DNA from 4 places in the Rhizobium leguminosarum genome. Region 4 is predicted to be linked to each of the others. Evidence: predicted binding sites of a transcription regulator. Region 4 holds the regulator's gene; each other region holds the start of a gene.
The links. The regulator PhoB, encoded in region 4, activates phosphate uptake and scavenging genes when phosphate is short. The targets are predictions, from matches to a motif close to TGTCATNNANCTGTCAT.
Positions count from the first base shown of each region.

Region 1 (3,853 bases), 400 kb from region 4:
GACGCGCTGCAGCTCTTCGGCGCCGGGCGCGAGAAGCGCATTTATGCGGTTCCGCCCTATACCGACGTCGTCAGCCTGGATTTCGAGGATTACCCCTTCGATATCCAGCGTTTCGAAAAGCCCTGCGCCCTTTGCGGCACCGAGGACGTCTATCTCGACGAAGTGGTTCTCGACGACAAGGGCGGGCGGATGTTCGTCTGCTCCGACACCGATCATTGCGAAGACCGCCGTGCACACGGACATGCCGGCGAGATGCTGGCCCGGGAGGCTGCAGAATGAGCGATACTCCGCTTCTCAAAGTCCGTGACGTTTCGAAATTCTACGGCAACCGTATCGGCTGCCGCGACGTCTCCTTCGAGCTCTGGCCCGGCGAAGTGCTCGCCATCGTCGGTGAATCCGGCTCCGGCAAGACGACGCTGCTCAACTGCCTCTCCACTCGGCTGCTGCCGAGCATCGGCAGCGTCGAATATCACATGCGCGACGGCAGCTACCGCGACCTCTATCGCATGAACGAGGCTGAGCGGCGCTTCCTGATGCGCACAGACTGGGGCTTCGTGCACCAGAACCCGGCCGATGGCCTGCGCATGACCGTTTCTGCCGGCGCCAATGTCGGCGAACGGCTGATGGCGATCGGCGACCGGCACTACGGCAAGATCCGCGCTTCGGCGATCGACTGGCTCGAACGCGTCGAGATCGACGCCGACCGCATCGACGACCAGCCGCGCGCCTTTTCCGGCGGCATGCGCCAGCGATTGCAGATCGCCCGCAACCTCGTCACCGGCCCGCGCCTCGTCTTCATGGACGAACCGACCGGCGGCCTCGACGTCTCGGTGCAGGCACGCCTGCTCGATCTCGTGCGCGGCCTCGTCAACGATCTCGGTCTCTCGGCCATCATCGTCACCCACGATCTCGCCGTCGCCCGCCTTCTCTCGCACCGGATGATGGTGATGAAGGACGGCTACGTCATCGAACAGGGGCTCACCGACCGCGTGCTCGACGACCCGCGCGAACCCTATACGCAGCTGCTCGTCTCCTCGATCCTGCAGGTCTGAGCGCACGGTCCGAACCAGAAAGAAGAAATCATGGCAACGCCCCTCGTCGTTTCCGAAGTCTCGAAGAGCTTCACGATGCATCTGCGCGACGGCATCAAGCTACCCGTCGTTTCCGACGTCGCCTTCTCCGTCGCTTCGGGCGAGTGCGTCGTGCTCGGCGGCCCGTCGGGCATCGGAAAGAGCTCGCTGCTCAAGATGATCTACGGCAATTACGCCGTCGACACCGGCCAGATCCTCATCCGCCACGACGGACGCATCGTCGATCTCGCCTCCACCGATCCGCGCACCGTGCTCAACGTCCGTCGCAATACGCTTGGCTATGTCAGCCAGTTCCTGCGCACCGTGCCGCGCGTCGCGGCGATCGACGTGGTTGCCGAACCGCTGGTGGCACGCGGCGAGGACGCCGTCACGGCGCGGGAAAAGGCGGGCGCCCTGCTTGCCAGGCTCAATCTGCCGGAAACGCTCTGGCAGCTTCCGCCCGCCACCTTCTCCGGCGGCGAGCAGCAACGCGTCAACATCGCACGCGGCTTCATCACCGATCACACGATCCTGCTTCTCGACGAACCCACAGCCTCGCTCGATGCCAGGAACCGTGCCGTCGTCGTCGGCATGATCGCGGAAAAGAAGAAGGCGGGTGTGGCCCTTCTCGGCATCTTCCACGACGAGGAAGTGCGCGAAGCCGTCGCCGACCGCATCCTCGACGTCCAGCAATTCTCACCCAGAAAGATCGCTGCATGAGCCGCAAGCTGGGCATAGAGCCCTACTTTCATGAAACGGCATCCGTCAGCGCTTCCACTTTCGGGCGCTATACCGAGGTCTCTGAACGCTGCCGCATCAGCGAGGCCAGCTTCGGCGACTATTCCTACATCATGCAGGATGGCTCCGTCTGGTGTGCGACGATCGGCAAATTCGTCAATATCGCCGCCGCCGTGCGCATCAACGCCACCAACCATCCGACCTGGCGCGCGACACTGCATCACTTCACCTATCGCGCCGCCGACTACTGGCCGGACGGCGACGTGGAAACGGACTTCTTCGCCTGGCGGCGCGCAAACCGCGTGACGATCGGCAACGACGTCTGGATCGGCCACGGGGCGACCATTCTGCCGGGCGTCAGCATCGGCAACGGCGCAGTGATCGGAGCCGGCGCCGTCGTCTCGAAGGACGTCGCGCCCTATACGATCGTTGGCGGCGTACCGGCCAAACTCATTCGCGAGCGCTTTCCAAGAGAGGTCGGCGAACGGATGGACAGGCTTTCCTGGTGGGATTGGGAGCATGACCGGCTGCGCCAGGCGCTCGAGGATTTTCGCAACCTGGACGCGGAAGATTTCCTGTCCCGCTACGGCGGTTAAAACCCCCGATATAGGGGCGAAGAATTGTGACAGGACTTACACAAATATGACATGCGAGGTTCATCAAGCGGGACTAATGCGATGCTGATCAAGGCATGGATTGCAAAGGGAAGAGCATGATGTTCGAACTGAAGAATGTCACACGTCGTTTCGGAAAAAAGCTTGCCGTCGATTCCGTCACGCTCGACATTCCTCAGGGCCAGATGGTCGGCATCATCGGCCGCTCCGGCGCCGGCAAGTCGACGCTGCTGCGCATGATCAACCGCCTTCAGGAGCCGAGCTCCGGCTCCGTTCATTTCGCCGGCGTGGAGGTCTCCGGGCTTCGCGGCCAGGCGCTGCGCAACTGGCAGCGCGACTGCGCGATGATCTTCCAGCAGTTCAACCTGGTGCCGCGCCTCGACGTTCTCACTAATGTCATGCTCGGTCGCCTCAACCACCGCTCGACGCTTCTAAGCCTGCTCAACATCTTCACCCGCGAGGAACGCGTGCATGCCATCGCAGCACTCGAACGCCTCGGCATCGAGCAGACGGCGCTGCAGGCAGCCGGCACGCTTTCCGGCGGCCAGCAGCAGCGCGTGGCGATTGCCCGCGCGCTGATGCAGAACCCGAAAATGGTTCTTGCCGACGAACCGATCGCCTCGCTCGATCCGCTGAACGCCAAGATCGTCATGGATGCGCTACGCGATATCAACGAACGCGAGGGCATCACCGTCATCACCAACCTTCATACGCTCGATACCGCCCGCAACTATTGTGAGCGCATCGTCGGCATGGCCGGCGGCCGCGTCGTCTTCGACGGCCAGCCTTCGGAGCTAACCGCCGAAGCGGTGAAGGAAATCTACGGGACCGACAAGGATGGCGCCGGCATCGACGAAACGCTGACCTCGACCAGCCTCGAATCCAAGCGCCGCGCCGAGAATGTCTCATCCGGCAGGGTGGCCAAAGCAGCCGCCGTGCACTGACCCGTTTCCGGCCGACGGGACAACGGTCGGAAAACCAACTGACAAACAAACCATGTCACAAAAGGAGACTTCCATGTCTGCATTCCGCAAGATCCTGATGGCAACCATTGCCGTCGCCGCCCTCGCCGGCAATGCTGCTGCCCAGGACGTCAAGGTCCTCCGCATCGGTCTCGATGGCGGTGAAAACGAGGCCGACCAGGTTCGCCGCACCGAGTGCGTCAAGCCGGGCCTGATCGCTGCCACCGGCGTTTCTGAAGTTCAGCTCTTCCCATCGCCGAACTACAACGGCGTCATCCAGGGTCTCCTTGGCGGCACGATCGACCTCGCCGTCATGGGCGCCGCCTCTTACGCCGCGGTCTATATCAAGGATCCGAACGCCGTTACCCCGGTACTGACCACCAAGCAGGCCGACGGTTCGACCGGCTACTACTCGATCATGGTTGCCCGCAAGGATTCCGGCATCAAGACGCTCGCCGACGCCAAGGGC
Region 1 is NZ_CP016286.1:4,230,178-4,234,030, reverse strand. Features, by position in the region: gene BA011_RS20545 (alpha-D-ribose 1-methylphosphonate 5-phosphate C-P-lyase PhnJ) at 1-279, shown strand, start outside; gene phnK (phosphonate C-P lyase system protein PhnK) at 276-1,052, shown strand; gene phnL (phosphonate C-P lyase system protein PhnL) at 1,083-1,790, shown strand; gene BA011_RS20530 (DapH/DapD/GlmU-related protein) at 1,787-2,404, shown strand; gene phnC (phosphonate ABC transporter ATP-binding protein) at 2,524-3,366, shown strand; gene phnD (phosphonate ABC transporter substrate-binding protein) at 3,440-3,853, shown strand, end outside.
Region 1: a site for PhoB is predicted at 2,440-2,456, ahead of phnC (phosphonate ABC transporter ATP-binding protein). Genes of this name have one in related genera too.

Region 2 (3,853 bases), 2.3 Mb from region 4:
AGGCTGCTTGCTTTCCGGGCTGAGCGTCCATTCCCGGTTGAGATCATGATCTTGTTGGCAGAGGCGGATTTCTCTGCAGTTGACGGAGATCGGTCTATGTCTCGCTTTGCCCCGTCAATTTTTGCGCTGCTATCTGAAATCCAAACCGTGCTGCAAGAAACCCTGCATCCATAGCAGGCTACTTCTCAATGGGTCGGGATGGCCTTAAGTTTCCCCACCGATACGACGGCCACGCCCGTGCTCAAAATGAGAGCTGCATAACGCACATACGGGCGCGGCGACAGGCGGCCGGAAGATGGGCTCATCCCCGGCCGCCAAAGGGCATTTACAGCGAGGTGGCAGCCTCCGCGTTCAACCGTCAGACGGCAATCTTGCCACCGCCAACCTTGGTGATGGCGACGACCGCAGGCCGCACTGGCATGTCGGGCTTGAAGTCCGGCCAGCGGGTCGAAAGGTCCTCGTAATAGGACGGGCGGCCATGGCCTGGCCAGTCCTCGCCGCCATCGCCAGGATGCTGCACGGCGACGAAGGCGGTTTCGTCATCCGGTGTGAAGAGCGGGCCGCACATTTCGGCACCGACCGGCACGCGGAAGAACAGTTTCGAGGTGGCGCGCGCCGCACCTTCCGTATCGACGGCCCACAGACCGTCGGTGCGGCCGGTGGCCTTGTTGTTGTTGCCGTCGGTCGAAACCCAAAGGCGGCCGGCAGCATCGACGGCGCAGTTGTCGGGCATGCCGAACCAGCCGTTCTTGGTCGTCTCGGTTGAAAAGGTCGCACCGACGGCGGCAACCGAGGGATCGCCGCACTTCAGGAGCACTTCCCACTTGCCTGATGTGGCAGTGAAGTCGCCGTCGTTTTCAGAGATTTCGATGATGTGGCCGAAGGCGTTTTCCGCGCGCGGATTGGCGGCATCCACCTGGTCGGCCTTGCGGCGGGTGTTGTTGGTCAGCATGACATAGACCTTGCCGTTGACGCTGTTCGGCTGGACGTCTTCCGGGCGGTCCATCTTGGTGGCGCCGAGCGCGTCACCGGCGCGACGACATTCGATCAGCACATCGGCCTGGCTGGTGAAGCCGTTTTCCGCCGTCAGCGGGCCTTGGCCGAAGACCAGCGGCAGCCACTGCATGGTGCCGTCCTCATTGAACTTGGCGACATGGAGCGTGCCGCTGTCGAGCAGGTTCATGTTGGCGGCGCGATCATTCGGGTTGAACGCTGCTGATGTCACGAACTTGTAGACATAGTCGAAGCGCTCGTCGTCGCCGAGATAGAAGACGACTTTGCCGTTCTTGGCGACGATCGACTCGGCGCCCTCGTGTTTGGTGCGGCCGAGCGCGGTTCGCTTCTTCGGCGCCGACGTCGGGTCCATGACGTCGACCTCGACGATCCAGCCGAAACGGTTCGGCTCGTTCGGCTCTTTGGAAAGATCGAAGCGGTCGTAGAAATTGGCCCACTCGTAGGCGCCTTCCGGAACGCCGTAACGCTTATAGTTCGGGGCTTCCTTATGACCTTCCGGCAGCGCGCCGGAGAAATAGCCGTGGAAGTTCTCTTCGGCCATGATGTATGTGCCCCAGGGCGTGACGCCGCCAGCGCAGTTGTTGATCGTGCCGATGGCGCGGGTGCCGGTCGCGTCGGCACTGGTCTTCAAGCGGTCGTTTCCGGCGGCGGGGCCGGTAATTTCCATCGGCGTGTTGGCGGTGATGCGGCGATTATACTTGCCGTCGGCGACGACCTGCCACTTGCCACCCATCTTGCGGATCTCGACGATAGTGCCGCCGTGGGCCGCCATCTCGACATCCACCTGCTCCTTGCTGAGCGCGCCCTGCTTGATCTTGCCGTCGATCACCTGGACGAGGCCGGGAAACATCAGGTGCGGGTTCGTGTATTCATGATTGACGACGAGCAAGCCATGTTCGGACGAACCGTCGAGCGGAATGAAGCCGACATAATCGTTGTTGTAGCCGAACTGCTTGCTCTGTGCATCGGCCGTCTGCTTCGCCGGATCGAATTGCGGGGCACCCGGCAGCACGGCATCGCCCCAGCGCAGCAGAATATCGGCATCATAACCTTCAGCGATATGATGCTTGTGATCGACGCCGGCCTCCACTTCGGAGAAGTTGAAGGCAGAGCCTTTATTGTCTGCAGCGCGCGCCTCGTCCGCGCTCATCAGCGCGATCGGGCTTACCGTGGCTGCAATGGCGGAAACGGCAAGCGAGCCCTGCAGAAAACTGCGGCGTGAAAAACGCTTGCCGATGATTTCACCCATCGTCGGATTGGCGCTGGTGTTGTGGCCGTCACCATCCGCGTCTTCGAGCTGAGTCGTCGGGAAAATCCTCTGGGAAAGATGCTCGTTCATCCAATGCCTCCACGGTTAAAAACTGGTGTCAAATTGTCTTGTTTTAGATCCGTTCTAAACCTAGAGGCACGATATTACGGTTTTGCGACAGGAACGTCTTGGGGATGCTGTTCTCTCTCTCTCTCTCTCTCTCTCTCGCGCGCGCGCGCGGAAGCGACACGGCTCAATGAAGGCCAGACCGGGCATTGCCGTGGTCGGCACGTTGCCACCGCCCTATGATTCCTGCGTCATGAAGATGAGACAATGGATCGCTCGATGAGCTCTCCGACACGAATGAGGCTTTCGAGCGCGCCTTGACCGGTCCCTATGCCGGGTTTGCGACGCCTCAGGTCCACCAGATGCGTGGCCATGCCACGGTCCAGGGAGGCCTCTCGTGTCGCGCAGAGGCATCAAGCCTCGCCGCCTCGCAAGGCTTTGGCGAGCTGGACGACCCGGACGGCTGGATTGTTCTCGCACGGCTGCGCGCCGGCTCGGCAACGGGTCGCGTCTTTTGGGACGCCTGCGATCTCGTCATCATGGCTCCGGCCGCTGACGTTGCAGCCCGACGCTTCGACCGTTGCGTGCTCTTGTCCGGTTAGCCCGGCGCAAGCGGAAAGCCGCTACCGATGGCAACGGCTTGGCAGGACGACATGCACGGAGGATAACCGCAAAGCGCGCCGCATGAACCAGGTTCGATGCGGCGCGGAAAATCGCTTAGTTGACCGACTTGTCGACCAGCTTGTTCTTGCCGATCCAGGGCATCATGCCGCGCAGCTTCGCGCCGACTTCTTCGATCGGGTGGCTGTCGTTCAGGCGGCGGATGCCCTTGAAGCGCGAGCCGCCGGCGCGGTATTCCTGCATCCAGTCGGACGTGAACTTGCCGGTCTGGATGTCCTTGAGGACGCGCTTCATCTCGGCCTTGGTCTCGGCAGTGATGATGCGCGGACCGGAGACATATTCGCCCCACTCGGCCGTGTTGGAGATCGAGTAGTTCATGTTGGCGATGCCGCCTTCATAAATCAGGTCGACGATGAGCTTCACTTCGTGCAGGCACTCGAAATAGGCCATCTCAGGCGCGTAACCGGCTTCGGTGAGCGTTTCGAAACCGGCGCGGATGAGCTCGACGAGACCGCCGCAGAGAACGACCTGTTCGCCGAAGAGGTCGGTTTCGCACTCTTCGCGGAAGTTGGTTTCGATGATGCCTGAACGGCCGCCGCCGACGCCGCAGGCGTAGGAGAGAGCGAGTTCAAGCGCATTGCCGGAAGCGTTCTGGTGAACGGCAACGAGGCAAGGAACGCCGCCGCCCTTCTGGTATTCGCCGCGAACCGTGTGGCCCGGGCCCTTGGGTGCGATCATGACGACGTCGACCGAAGCCTTCGGCTCGATGAGGCCGAAGTGAACGTTGAGGCCGTGAGCGAAGGCGATGGCTGCACCATCGCGGATGTTGCCGGCGATGTCGGCCTTGTAGATGTCGGCCTGCAGTTCGTCCGGGGTCGCCATCATCATCAGGTCCGCCCAGGC
Region 2 is NZ_CP016286.1:2,358,555-2,362,407, forward strand. Features, by position in the region: gene BA011_RS11845 (PhoX family protein) at 359-2,353, opposite strand; gene BA011_RS11850 (hypothetical protein) at 2,647-2,931, shown strand; gene ilvC (ketol-acid reductoisomerase) at 3,047-3,853, opposite strand, start outside.
Region 2: a site for PhoB is predicted at 2,427-2,443, ahead of BA011_RS11845 (PhoX family protein). Genes of this name have one in related genera too.

Region 3 (3,853 bases), 1.8 Mb from region 4:
TCCTTGATCTGCTTCAGAATTTCGCTTGCGGTCGCCATTAATGAGTTTCCTCCGATTTGCGATGACGGTGTAGGTCGGCGATGACGGTAACGGACTTTGCGCGATTGGCAAAGTGGTCAGATGGCATCGATGCCGGTCTCGCCGGTGCGGATGCGGATAACCTCTTCGACGTTGGAGACGAAGATCTTTCCGTCGCCGATGCGGCCGGTCTGCGCCGCCTTGCGGATCGCATCGATAACCGCCTCCGCGTTCTCGTCGGCCAATACGACCTCGACTTTGACCTTCGGCAGGAAATCGACGACGTATTCGGCTCCGCGGTAGAGTTCCGTGTGGCCTTTCTGACGGCCGAAACCCTTGGCTTCCGTGACCGTGATACCCTGCAGGCCAACTTCCTGAAGGGCTTCCTTCACTTCGTCCAGCTTGAAAGGCTTAATGATCGCTTCGATCTTTTTCATGAGAAAATGTCTCTCCGCTTCTCTTGTTATGGCAGGAATTTTCCCGCTCGCCGGATATGATGCAGATATCGTGCCAGTTTGAAATCCGTCTTGTCGAAAAAAGACGTCGATTCTGCCAAAACCGGCGCGTTTGCGGGGAATTCTATGTGGTTTTGGCGACGGTCAGATGGAAAAACATTGTCTCCCGATCAAAATCCCATCGGAAACGGAAAAACTCATGTATTTTCGCAACTGCGAATACACGTCACGCTGAGGTGAAAATATAGGCAATTGCCTAAATAGAGTCCTTCTCTTTGGTATTTCAGGCGGTTGTTTTTTAGGCGTTTTTTGATTGAATAGGATGATGACCAAACATCCGTCCGACCTTCTTCTCACGCCTGCCGAAATGGCCGCCGTCGACGCGGCCGCTGCCGCATCCGGCATCGACTCCTTCGGCTTGATGGAGAGGGCAGGTGCCGCGGTCGCGGCCGCTGCTCTGCGCCTTCATCCCGGAGCTTTACGTTTCGTCGCACTCTGCGGGCCCGGCAACAATGGCGGCGACGCCTATGTCGCAGCCCGCCATCTGCAGCAGAGCGGGGCGAGGGTGGCGCTCTTCCACCTTGGCGATCCCTCCAGGCTGAAGGGCGATGCCGCCCGCGCCCGCATCGGCTGCGCATTGGAGGGACAGGAACTCGGCCTCTATCGGCCGGAAACCGGCGACGTCTTCATCGATGGCCTGTTCGGGGCGGGGCTTGGCCGCGCGGTGTCGGCCGATGTGCGCGCGCTGATCCGCCGCGTCACCGAGGCCGCTATTCCCGTGCTCGCCATTGATCTGCCCTCCGGCCTTGATGGTCGCACCGGCAAGGTGCTGGGTACTGCTTTCCGGGCCTGCAACACCATCACCTTCATGACCCGCAAGCCCGGCCATCTGCTGATGCCGGGCAGGGAGCTTTGCGGTGAATTGGAGGTCTTCGACATTGGTATCCCCGCCCGCATCGTCAGGGCTGAAGCAGGCGGCGTCATCGCCGAGAACACGCCGGATGCCTGGAAGAGTGCGCTGCCGGCCGAGCATCTGGAAACCCATAAATACAAGCGCGGTCATCTGGTCGTCTTCTCAGGTGAGGCCGACAAGACGGGTGCGGCGCGCATATCGGCAATCTCTGGCCTGAAGGCCGGCGCCGGCCTGGTGACGATCGCCGCCCCCCGCGCGGCGATGGCCGCCAATGCCGCGCATCTGACCGCCGTCATGCTGCATGCCATCGACGATGAGGCCGATCTCGGCGACTGGCTCTCCGACAAGCGGCTGCAGACCTTCGTCCTCGGCCCCGGTTTCGGCATCGGCGCCAGGGCGCGTAGCTTCGTCTCGGCCCTTGCCGATCGTCATCTGGTGCTCGATGCCGACGGCATCTCCTCGTTTAAGGATGATCCGCAACAGCTGTTTGATCTTTTCCGGGGTGAGCCGCGTCTGGTGCTGACGCCGCACGAGGGAGAATTTGCGCGGCTCTTTCCCGATATCGGCGGCGACGACGCGCTCGGCAAGGTGGACAAGGCTGTGGCCGCCGCCCGCCGCGCCAATGCCGCGATCATTTACAAAGGAGCCGATACCGTCATTGCTGCGCCTGATGGACGTGCGCTGATCAATACCAACGCTCCCGTCTGGCTCGCCACCGCCGGTTCCGGCGACGTGCTTGCCGGCATCATCGGCGGCTTGCTCGCCCAGGGCCTGCCGGCCTTCGAGGCCGCGGCTGCCGGCGTCTGGCTGCATGGCGAGGCCGGCCAACGCGCCGGCAAGGGGCTGACGGCGGAGGAGCTTGCCGCCGAGGTATTGCCGCTTTAGCGCTGCCGCATCCTCTTGCACCTCGAACGCAGAAGCAATCCGCACCGTCGGTCTGGCCGTAGCGCGGGCCGCGTTGTTTTACCATTGTAAATGCGGCCGATGTGTCAGTTGAGTGACGGTTTTATTTCGAATTTTTAGAGCGACATCGATCAGCCAAAGAATGTCCTTCGCCGAGAATCAGCAACCCGCAAAACTAAACTGTCATTAAAATGTTAATGAATGGAAATACTTAGTGGTGGCAGGAATTCCTGTCGGCTGGACCACGGGTTCATACGGCTGGTCCCTGAGTTGATCTGGTTTGAATTCTGATCGAAGTGCGCAGTCAACGGTTGCGAGGGGAAGCGCCGATGGAACGTTTTTTTCGGCAAGTCCACAGAGTGACGACCGCCGCCGCCGGCTTTGGCGGACTTGCGGCAGTTGTCGGTTCGCTCTTCATCGCTCCTGCAGCCATGGCCGAGCCCATTCGCGGCGCCGGCTCCACATTCGCGGCACCCATCATCGCGAAGTGGGCCGAAATCTACGAGAAGGCGCGGATGGATGACGGCGACTTCAGCTCACCCGATTGGACGGTAGATTACGAGCTCGTCGGTTCGCTGGCAGGTCTGATGCGCCTTGATCAGCCGGAGCTGGATTTCGCTGCAACCGATGTGCCTGTCTCCCACGACGAGCTTTTGAAGCATGGCCGCCAGCAGTTTCCGATCGTGCTCGGCAGCGTGGCGATTGCCGTCAATCTTGACGGTATCGACAAGGGCCGCATCAACCTGACTGGCCCGCTGCTTGCGAATATCTATCTCGGCAAGATCCAGTCGTGGGCTGACCCTGCCATCAAGGCGATCAACCCGGAGATCAGCCTTCCCGATCAGAAAATCAGCCCGGTTACGCGCAAGGACGGATCAGGCACCACCTTCATGTTCACCGAATTCCTGTCCTCGGCAAGCCCGGAATGGAAGGCGGCACATGGAGCGGATACGCTGATCGCCTGGCCTGTGGGGACGAGTGTCGAGGGAACCGGGGATCTCATTCGCGCGGTGCAGGCAACCAAGGGGGCGATCGCCTATGCCGATTTTGGCCAGGTCGAGCGTGCAAACCTGCCCTATGCGGCCGTTCGAAACAAATCGGGCCAGTTCGTAAAACCGGGACCGGACGGCGTGCGGGCCGCCGCCGGCACCGTCTCATGGGATGAAGCGAAAGATTTTTCGGTGTCGCTCACGGATCAACCGGGAGAGGCGGTCTATCCGATCAGCGGGGCGACATTTGCCGTCGTTCCCATGAAGGGACAGGCGCCCAATCGCTATCGCCGCGTGCATGATTTTTTCCGTCTGGCCTTCGAGACAGGCAGTAAGGATGCCGAAGCGCTGGGCTACGTGCCTTTGCCGCCGCAGCTCGTCAGTCAGATCGTCAAATACTGGCTGAAGCATGATGCGTCCGCGAGCCAGTAATTCGTTCGCGCGCATGATACGCGGTCGGGACACCCCGACCATATGAAATCGGGCATGTGAGACGCGGGGGCGTCGTTGAAGCGCGCCATTTTGGCGCTAAGGGGGTAAGGCTAGTGAACATCGACATTTTCAAGGATATTCTT
Region 3 is NZ_CP016286.1:1,412,135-1,415,987, forward strand. Features, by position in the region: gene glnA (type I glutamate--ammonia ligase) at 1-38, opposite strand, end outside; gene BA011_RS07160 (P-II family nitrogen regulator) at 117-455, opposite strand; gene BA011_RS07165 (bifunctional ADP-dependent NAD(P)H-hydrate dehydratase/NAD(P)H-hydrate epimerase) at 799-2,271, shown strand; gene pstS (phosphate ABC transporter substrate-binding protein PstS) at 2,619-3,710, shown strand; gene BA011_RS07175 (Na/Pi cotransporter family protein) at 3,824-3,853, shown strand, end outside.
Region 3: a site for PhoB is predicted at 2,373-2,389, ahead of pstS (phosphate ABC transporter substrate-binding protein PstS). Genes of this name have one in related genera too.

Region 4 (3,853 bases):
GCGCGCCGGCCTCTGGAACGAGGTCAAGGACCGCGTGCATGAATCCGGCACCGGCCTGTCCGGCGGCCAGCAACAGCGCCTCTGCATTGCGCGTGCCGTCGCCGTCAGCCCTGAAGTCATCCTGATGGACGAGCCCTGCTCGGCGCTCGATCCGATCGCCACCGCCAAGGTCGAGGAACTGATCCACGAGCTGCGCGAGAACTACACGATCGTCATCGTCACCCACTCCATGCAGCAGGCCGCGCGTGTCTCGCAGCGCACCGCCATGTTCCACCTCGGCAATCTCGTCGAGGAGAACGACACCGACAAGATGTTCACCAATCCCGACGATCCGCGCACCCAGGACTACATCATGGGTCGCTTCGGTTGATTTTGGCGACACCAAGCCTTCCCGTTATTCGAGGATAAAGCCCCATGGCATCGACACATATTTTTTCTGCCTACGATGATGATCTGAAGTTCCTGTCCAGGCGGATTTCCGAAATGGGCGGCCTGGCCGAGCAGATGGTCAGCGAAGCCGTCCGCGCCCTCGTCAACGGCGATACCGCGCTGGCGCAGAAGGTCATCTCCGACGATGTGATCCTCGATCACGCCGAACGCGAAATCGGCGACAAGGCGATCGTCACCATCGCCCGCCGTCAGCCGATGGCCTCGGACCTGCGTGAAATCATGGGTTCGATCCGCATCGCCGCCGATCTCGAACGCGTCGGCGACCTCGGCAAAAACACCGCCAAGCGCGTCATCGCCGTCCAAAGCACCGGCGTTCCCCGTAAGCTCGCCCGCGGCCTCGAGCATCTGTCCGAGCTGGCGCTCGTCCAGCTCAAGGAAGTGCTCGATGTCTACACCAATCGTTCAGCCGACAAGGCGAATGCGATCCGTGAACGCGACAACGAGATCGACGCGATGTACACCTCGCTGTTTCGCGAACTCCTGACCTACATGATGGAAGATCCGCGCAACATCACCAGCTGCACGCATCTTCTCTTCTGCGCCAAGAACATCGAGCGCATCGGCGACCATGCCACCAACATCGCCGAGACGATCTTTTACATGACGACAGGCGCACAGCCGGAAGGCGATCGTCCGAAGGACGACAGCGCCAACACCGTCGGCGCGGTCACGGAATAACCGCCCGCATAGTTAGTTGCGTGCGCGCCCGTCCGGGGCGCGCAAAGAGGTCGCAGCCAATTTCTGAATTTGCGCAGGATGAATTGCTTAAATCACCCCTGATTTAAGGATGATGCGCGAGGAGACCGACACGCATGATCCCGAGAGTTGCAGTTGTTGAAGACGAGGAAGCCCTCAGCGTGCTTCTTCGCTACAATCTCGAAGCGGAAGGCTTCGAGGTCGATACCATCCTTCGTGGCGACGAAGCCGAAATGAGGCTTCAGGAGCGCACGCCCGATCTTCTCATCCTCGATTGGATGCTGCCGGGGGTCTCCGGCATCGAGCTCTGCCGGCGCCTGCGCATGCGGCCGGAAACCGAGCGACTGCCGATCATCATGCTGACGGCGCGCGGCGAGGAGAGCGAGCGCGTCCGCGGATTGTCGACGGGCGCCGACGATTATGTCGTCAAGCCCTTCTCGACCCCCGAGCTCGTTGCCCGCGTCAAGGCGATGCTGCGCCGCGCCCGTCCCGAGGTGCTGTCGACGGTGCTGAAATGCGGCGATATCGAGCTTGACCGCGAAACCCATCGCGTCCATCGCAAGAGCCGCGAAGTCCGCCTCGGCCCCACCGAATTCCGCCTGCTGGAATTCCTGATGTCGTCGCCGGGCCGGGTCTTCTCCCGCTCGCAGCTTCTCGATGGCGTCTGGGGCCACGATATCTATGTTGACGAGCGCACCGTCGACGTCCATGTCGGCCGCCTGCGCAAGGCGCTGAATTTCTCCAACATGCAGGACGTCATCCGCACCGTCCGCGGCGCCGGTTATTCGATGGAAGCCTGAGGGCTTCCATATGAGCCTGCTGACAAATCCCTGGCAAAACCTGCGACGTCATCCTCGGCTTTGTGCCGAGGATCTGCACACGCCAAGTTAAGTATTTGAAAATAAAGTTTTTCCGTCAAAGCAATTGAGGTGATCAGATGCTCGGCACAAGGCCGAGCATGACGGAGGAACCTGAGCTCACATCCACTCGCATAAAAAAACGGGCCACTCGGCCCGTTTTCTGCATTCTAACGATGGTTGCCCGCGTTCAGCTGGCCCGCGCCGCTGCCCGGCGGCGTTCATTCACCGGCTGGTAGGCGAGCTTCTGGTGATAGCCGCAATAAGGCGAATTGTCGGGGGACTCGCAGCCGCAGAAATGGAAGTCGTCCTTCAGCGGATCGCCGACCGGCCACTTGCAGGTGCGTTCGGTCAGTTCCGTCAGGCCGAGGCGGCGCGAAATCGGCACCACCACGTTGCCTCTCGGCACGTATTCCATTTCCTCGATCGTTTCGATCTCGATCTCTTCCTTCAGCATCGTCGCGCCCTGCTGGCGGGTGACGGTGCGGGTCGTGATCCGCGAGGTGTAGTTCGGTGCGCGCGGCGCCGATGTGTTGCGCTTCGGCGTTCGCGCCGCAGTGTTGGTGCCGCCGGCCTTGGCACGGCCGGGAAGGCACAGCCGGTGCACTTTGCCGATGACCGCGTTTCTGCTGACCCCGCCAAGTTGTGCCGCGATCTGGCTGGCGCTCAGTCCTTCGGCCCAAAGCTTCTTGAGTTTCTCGACCCGCTCGTCTGTCCAGTTCATGCCCTGTCTCCACCTTTTGCGTTGGTGATGGCAGAATCCCTCACCGTTGTCCCGGGAGCTCCGAAACAAGAAACGCTTGATCAATTTTGGTGACTAGTTCCGCCGCATGCAGTCTAGTAATTGATCTTTAACCTAGTGTGAGCCTGACTCCGTGACAAGAGTCGCATGAATCCGGATGAATCGAATTCGTAGTTTTCCCCAACTTGCTGCCCCTGCGTGTCATTTCTGCAATAATGCCTGTTGATGACTGAAAATGCCGCTGTACACCCTTGCTGCATACGCTAAGGGCGCAGTTTTGTTGACATTGCAGCGCGAAAAGGAAATAGTGCCACTCGCCGCCGCAAGGCGGCATTTTTGATTTTTCGGGCCTGGTTTCCTTAGCCGGAGTCATTGCCCGGCAACTTTGATGGAGATCGCGCCATGGCTGAAGCCGCGCCGCTTTATGACACCTATTCTCGTGCCCCGCTGCGGTTCGAGCGAGGCGAGGGCGTATGGCTGGTCACCGAAACTGGCGAGCGATATCTCGATTTCGGCGCCGGCGTCGCCGTCACCTCCGTTGGCCACAGCAATCCGCATGTGGTCGGTGCATTGAAGGAGCAGGCCGACAAGGTCTGGCACCTGTCGAACATCTATGAGATCCCCGGCCAGGAGCGTCTGGCAAAACGGCTGACCGACGCCACTTTCGCCGACAAGGTGTTCTTCACCAACTCAGGCGCCGAGGCGCTCGAATGCGCAATCAAGACGGCGCGCCGCTATCAGTTTTCCAAGGGCCATCCCGAGCGTTTCCATATCATCACCTTCGAAGGCGCCTTCCACGGACGGACGCTGGCGACGATCGCCGCCGGCGGCCAGGAAAAATATCTCGAAGGTTTCGGTCCCAAGGCGCCGGGTTTCGATCAGGTGGCTTTCGGCGACATCGAAGCGGTCCGCGCCGCGATCACCGAGGCGACGGCTGCCATCCTCATCGAGCCCGTGCAGGGCGAGGGCGGCGTCCGTCCTGCCACGCCTGAGTTCATGAAGGCGCTTCGCCAGCTCTGCGACGAGAACGGCCTGCTGTTGATCCTCGACGAGGTTCAGACCGGCGTCGGCCGAACCGGCAAGCTCTTCGCCCATGAATGGTCTGGCA
Region 4 is NZ_CP016286.1:4,632,513-4,636,365, forward strand. Features, by position in the region: gene pstB (phosphate ABC transporter ATP-binding protein PstB) at 1-370, shown strand, start outside; gene phoU (phosphate signaling complex protein PhoU) at 415-1,128, shown strand; gene phoB (phosphate regulon transcriptional regulator PhoB) at 1,263-1,946, shown strand; gene BA011_RS22550 (GcrA family cell cycle regulator) at 2,194-2,727, opposite strand; gene BA011_RS22555 (aspartate aminotransferase family protein) at 3,148-3,853, shown strand, end outside.